Psychroserpens ponticola: one gene and its partner. The protein of the gene in region 1 interacts with the protein of each later gene in a pairwise test. Links are inferred from orthologs where the notes say so. Each region holds a gene or a part of one and is shown on either strand. Other genes may lie near its edges. The genes, in order: def and MUN68_RS17145.

The links.
Region 2: the proteins of def (region 1) and MUN68_RS17145 interact in binary tests that used the Escherichia coli proteins (3 or more experiments, as listed by UniProt). The link is inferred for Psychroserpens ponticola from one-to-one orthologs.

The regions. Positions count from the first base shown.
Region 1 is NZ_CP116221.1:1,284,541-1,287,862, forward strand. The notes cover bases 292-3,272. They hold def (peptide deformylase), read left to right. Parts: upstream 292-1,477; coding sequence 1,478-2,068; downstream 2,069-3,272. Other genes in these bases: MUN68_RS05730 (2,3,4,5-tetrahydropyridine-2,6-dicarboxylate N-succinyltransferase), read right to left, coding at 292-597; ruvX (Holliday junction resolvase RuvX), read left to right, coding at 999-1,412; MUN68_RS05745 (DUF5606 family protein), read left to right, coding at 2,095-2,523; mazG (nucleoside triphosphate pyrophosphohydrolase), read left to right, coding at 2,533-3,272. In the rest of the region: more of MUN68_RS05730, read right to left, coding at 1-291; more of mazG, read left to right, coding at 3,273-3,306. UniProt on the Escherichia coli protein: Removes the formyl group from the N-terminal Met of newly synthesized proteins. Requires at least a dipeptide for an efficient rate of reaction. N-terminal L-methionine is a prerequisite for activity but the enzyme has broad specificity at other positions.
Region 2 is NZ_CP116221.1:3,898,490-3,901,677, forward strand. The notes cover bases 338-3,184. They hold MUN68_RS17145 (aspartate-semialdehyde dehydrogenase), read right to left. Parts: upstream 2,333-3,184; coding sequence 1,343-2,332; downstream 338-1,342. Other genes in these bases: MUN68_RS17140 (Ig-like domain-containing protein), read right to left, coding at 338-1,137; mscL (large conductance mechanosensitive channel protein MscL), read right to left, coding at 2,464-2,868; alr (alanine racemase), read right to left, coding at 2,950-3,184. Also shown: more of MUN68_RS17140, read right to left, coding at 1-337; more of alr, read right to left, coding at 3,185-3,188.

The DNA of each region.
Region 1 (3,322 bases):
GGTCAAAACGACGTTAGCTCCTAAAACTGCTTCTTTTTCAATACGAACACCTTCAACAACAATACAACGAGAACCAATAAATGCGCCATCTTCTATAATAACTGGTGCAGCTTGCAACGGTTCTAAAACACCTCCAATTCCAACTCCTCCAGATAAATGTACATTCTTCCCAATTTGAGCACAACTGCCAACTGTTGCCCAAGTATCAACCATTGTTCCTTCATCTACATAAGCACCAATATTTACATAACTAGGCATTAAAATAGTACCAGGAGAAATATATGCTCCATGTCTAGCTACTGCATTTGGTACCACACGAATTCCTTTCTTTTTATAATCTCGTTTTAATGGAATTTTATCATGATACTCAAAAATACCAGCTTCAAGAGTTTCCATTTTTTGAATTGGAAAATATAAAACAACAGCTTTTTTTACCCATTCATTAACTTGCCAACCCGTTTCAATTGGTTCTGCAACTCGTAAAGTTCCTTCGTCTAAAAGATCGATTACAGATCGTATACTTTTAATAGTGGAATCATTAGTTAAAAGTGAGCGATCATTCCATGCTTCTTCTATATGTTGTTGTAATTCTTTCATCTTAATTTAAGTCGGTTTTTACAAAGATAAGTCTATAAAATTGGTCTCATAATTTCTAATTCAGAAAAAATAAAAAAATATGTGACCAATTAAAAAATAGTGTGTCTTATAGTTGTGATTATTATATCTTGAGTGTTGTCCCTAATACAAACACTTGAGTTCTTTAATAATTAATAGCTAATTTTTTAAAACACCTTTCTTTCCCTAGGAAGGTGTTTTTGTTTTATTAATTCCTGATATGTGACCAATTGAAAAAAGGTGTGTCATAATAGTATAACATGAACTGTTTAAGGTAGAGGGTAAACAAGTTTATGGATGATTATTAATGGTTGATTATTTTGAAACGCTTCTTTGACCTACAAAGAAGCGTTTTTTTGCTTTATAAGAATTACTTTTGCAATATGGCAAGATTACTAGCAATAGATTATGGTACAAAACGAACAGGTGTTGCTGTAACAGATGAGTTACAGATTATTGCTTCTGGTTTGACTACAGTTGATACCAAAGAATTAATTGGGTTTTTAAAGGCCTATATTTCTGAAGAATCAGTTGAATTATTTATTGTTGGAGAACCAAAGCAAATGAATTTTGAATCGTCTGAAAGTGAAGTGCATATTTCTAAGTTTTTAGAAAAATTAAAAAAAGCATGCCCAGATATTCCTATTAAAAGAATAGATGAGCGCTTTACTTCTAAAATAGCATTTCAAACTATGATTGATAGCGGACTTAATAAAAAGCAACGCAAAAACAAAGCTTTAGTAGATGAGATTAGTGCAACAATAATTCTTCAAAGTTACTTGTATAATCAATCTTAATTAAATATTAAAAGTTATAAAATCAGAATAAGAATTGTATTTTTGCAATCGAAAAATTAGATTAGATGATATTACCAATTGTTGCTTATGGCGACCCAGTTTTAAGAAAAAAAGCAGAATCAATTACTAAGGATTATCCAAAACTAGATGCGCTTTTAGAGAATATGAAAGAGACGATGTATGGTGCTTTTGGTGTAGGGTTAGCTGCGCCACAAATAGGATTGCCTATTCGCTTATTTTTAGTTGACACATCTCCTTTTGCTGAAGATGAAGAATTTACTGAAGAAGAGCAGGAGACTTTGAAAAAATTCAAACGTACATTTATAAATGCTGAAATCATTGAAGAAGAAGGAGATGAGTGGGCTTTTAATGAAGGCTGCTTAAGTATTCCTGATGTTCGCGAAGATGTTTTTAGACAACCAAAAATAAAAATTCAGTATCAAGATGAAAATTTTGAAACGCATACTGAAGAATTTGACGGTTTGATTGCGAGAGTGATTCAGCATGAATACGATCATATTGATGGTATTTTATTTACAGATAAATTATCATCATTAAAAAAACGTTTGATAAAAGGAAAATTATCAAACATTTCAAAAGGAAAAATAAATGTAGATTATAGAATGCGTTTCCCTGCTTTAAAAAAGAAACGATAACACAAAAAAATCATAGCATATAAATTATGAGTTTAGATAAAATACTTTCCATTTCAGGAAAACCAGGATTATATAAAATTATCGCACAAACAAGAAATGGCTTTGTTGCAGAATCTTTAATTGACCAAAGAAAGGTGAATGTTAATATTCATAGTAACGTGAGCATTCTTAGTGAAATTGCAGTGTATACATTAACTGAAGAGTTGCCATTAAGAGAGGTTCTTAAAAAGGTAATGGAAAAAGAAAGCGGTAATCAAACATCGATTAGCCATAAAGATTCTAAAGATACTTTAGAGGAGTATTTCTTTGAAGTATTACCCGATTATGATGAAGATCGTGTATACGCTAGTGATATCAAAAAAATCATTCAATGGTATAACTTACTTCAAAAGCATGATATGTTAGATGCTTTAGAAGAAGACAAAGAAGTTATTGCTTCTGAAGAGGAAGAATAAGGATTAAACATGTCTGATAAAACATTGCAATTAAAAGCTTTTGAGCGTTTACTCATTATTATGGATGAGTTACGTGAACAATGTCCTTGGGATAAAAAGCAAACCATGCAAACGCTTCGTCATTTAACTATTGAAGAGGTTTATGAGTTAGGAGATGCTATTTTAGATGATGACTTAGATGAAGTTAAAAAAGAATTAGGAGACGTCTTACTTCACATTGTATTCTACTCAAAAATTGGTAGCGAATCTAATGCTTTTGATATTGCAGATGTTTGTAATAGCATTTGCGACAAGTTAATTGATCGTCATCCTCATATCTATGGAGATGTTGTTGTTGAAAATGAAGACGATGTTAAAAGAAATTGGGAGCAGCTTAAGCTGAAAGAAGGCAAGAAAAGTGTACTTGAAGGTGTGCCAAAAAGTTTACCAGCCATGGTAAAAGCCAATAGAATTCAAGATAAAGTTGCAGGTGTAGGATTTGATTGGGAAGAACCTAATCAAGTCTTTGAAAAAGTAGAAGAGGAGCTCGGCGAATTACAAGTTGAAATCAATGCTGGCAATCAAAATCAGATAGAAAGCGAATTTGGTGACGTATTGTTCTCAATGATAAATTACGCACGATTTTTAAAGATCGATCCAGAAAGTGCTTTAGAGCGTACTAATAAAAAATTCATCAAGAGGTTTCAATATTTAGAACAGAAATCTAAAGAATTAGATAAGCCATTATCTGATATGACGCTAGCAGAAATGGATATATACTGGGAAGAAGCGAAAAAAATATAATTTTTTCAATTCTCGA
Region 2 (3,188 bases), 2.6 Mb from region 1 along the record:
AGGACGATATTCGCAATAACTTTCCTCAGAGTGACAATGTGCACAGTTAATATCTAAATACGAACGAACCCTAAGTTCTAAAGGCAGAGAGTCGTCTTCCCAATTAACCGTTGAAACAATAGTTGAAGGCAACGTGTTTTCTAAATACCCAACTTCAATCCATTTGTTTAATTGATTAGCAGCACCATCAGTATAATTATAATCTTTGTTTAAGTTTTGAGGCTTTGGTCCAATAGGTAATGGTGTGCCAAATTTATTGTGACATGTAAAGCATTCATTTCGTGAAGGGATTCTATAATTTACAGAATTTGAATTTCCGTTTTCAATCCAATCAACTTCAATAAAGCTTCCGTCATTACTAAATGTGGCTTCGGTTTGTTCTTCATTCCAAACATATTTCGCAAAATCCCAACCATCTTCTGTCATATACATTAAGCGAGTTTCAATGATTTTTGTTGTGTTTTCAGGTTGAACATTATCATAGTAAAAGTTCTTGATAAGCATTCCTCCTACAGGAAAATCTAATGGTGTATGATCACTATTATAATTTGCCATAGTTCCATCAGGCATCCAAATAAACCTTTTTTTGTGAGCATAATCACTAAAAAGAGGAGAATTTAAATCATAAGGAAGTACTCCTGGTACTGGTTCTAAATCTTTTAATTCACCTTTAAAAAAATTGTACTCTGAAAGTGTTGGATAAGGAATTTCATCAGGATTATATACAACTTCTAAATCTTGAGTTACAGTTACAGCTACATCTTCTGTAGCACAATTAATAGGATTTAAGTTATTACAAATAGTATATGTAAAGCTATCTGTTCCAATATAATCAGTATTTGGTGTGTATAAAACCATGTCATCCGAAGGATTATCTGGTGTATTATTAATGTCTAACACCTCAATAGTTCCGTTTGTAGCATTGCTTGTAACTAAACTACCAGATGTTGGCACATTAGTATCATTGCTCAAAACGTCTATTTGTATGGCATTATTTTGAACGACCTCAGCTAGATCTGGAGATGTTTCTATATTAATAGGAGTATAAATATCACTTTTATCATCATCATCTGCACAAGATTGTATTGAAATCATCAACACTACTAACGAAAGTGATTTAAGGTAATTTTTAAGCATTTATAATAAATTTGGAGAGTAAATGTACTTATAAATCTACAATTTCAAATGTTAAATTAGATGTAATACTCTTTTTATCAGACAACAAGAGCGCTTGAATAATGGATTTACGGTTATTTACAAGTTATTTCTCTAAAATTTGGTAGAGACTTCCGTATATATAACAATTCAACTCATAAAAACCCTAAAGCAATTATGCTTTTTTTTAAAGTAGATTTTTTTTCAATAAATATTCAGCAATTTGAACCGTATTTGTTGCAGCACCTTTGCGAAGATTATCACTAACAATCCACATATTTATCGTATTGGGTTGAGACCCATCTCTACGAATTCTACCAACAAAAACATCATCTTTTCCATGAGCATAAATTGGCATTGGGTATGTGTTTACATCAATATTGTCTTGAACAACAATACCTTCAGATTCGTTTAGTATTTGTCTAACCTCAGAAAGGTCATAGTCATTTTCAAATTCAACATTTACGGCTTCACTATGCCCTCCTGCTGTAGGTATTCTAACAGCTGTTGCTGTGATTGCTATAGTACGATCATCTAATATTTTTTGAGTTTCTCGAACTAACTTCATTTCCTCTTTGGTGTATCCGTTTTCTTCAAAGACATCACAATGAGGAATTGCATTTTGGTGAATAGGATAAGGGTAAGCCATTTCTCCTTTAATACCTGCAAGTTCATTTTCTAATTGTCTAACTGCTTTTACACCAGTTCCAGTTATAGATTGATAAGTAGAAACAACGATACGTTTGATTTTATATTTTTTATGAAGAGGCGCTAAAGCCAGAACCATTTGTATGGTTGAACAGTTTGGGTTGGCAATTATTTTGTCTTCAGAAGTTAATGTATTTGCATTAATCTCAGGAACAACTAAATGTTTTGAATGATCCATTCTCCAAGCTGAAGAATTATCAATAACAGTAATTCCTGCTTTTGCAAATTTTGGAGCCCATTCTAATGAGGTGTCTCCTCCAGCGGAAAATAATGCTACGTTAGGTTTCATGTCAATTGCATCTTGCATACCAACCACTTTGTAATCTGTTCCTTTATATGAAATTAATTTACCGATAGAGCGTTCTGAAGCTACAGGAATTAATTCTGAAACCGGAAAATTTCGTTCTTCAAGAACTTTAAGCATGACTTCGCCTACTAAACCAGTGGCACCAACAACTGCTACTTTCATTATAATGATGTTTTGATAAAACAAAAGTAGGAATTTATTCATTTTTACTCTAAAAGAAAGCATAAAAAAACCACCTCTTTTTCATAAGGTGGTTAAAGTTTAAAAAATATATAATGTAGCGGTTAGCTATCTTATTTTTTAAGTAAATCTCTTATTTCGGCAAGTAAATCATTATCTGATGGGCCTGCAGGAGCTGGAGCTTCAACTGGAGCTTTTGTTTTGTTGTATGCTTTTACAATCATAAACATTACAAATCCAACAATTATTAAATTAACAATTGTGTTAATCCAAGATCCGTATGCAATAACTGCTGCACCAGCTTCTTTAGCAGCTGCTAATGATGCATACTCAACTCCATCCATAGCGTAATGTAGGTCTTCAAAATTCATTCCACCAGCAAAATATCCTATAAAAGGCATGGCGATGTTAGATACAAAACCATTAATAACTGCACCTAGTGCACCTGCCATAATTACTGCAACAGCGAAATCAATGACGTTACCAGTCATGATAAAATTTTTAAATTCTTTCAACATAATTTTAGTGTTTTATTAGTTAGTACATAATTAAGACTCTAATTTAATTAAAAAGTCACAAATAATAACAAGAACAATTAACTATCTTAATAAGACACGCTTAACTCTCTGAGAAATTGCTGTTAATATTTCGTAAGAAATAGTTTGAGTTGTTTTTGAAAACTCTGAAGCTGAGTGAGGATGATTACCAAAAACAATAACCTCATCTCCTTCGTTACAATCAATAGTTGTAATATCGACCATAATCATATCCATACAGACATTACCTATTATATATGCAGGTTTATCATTGATAATTACATAGCCTTTACCATTACCAT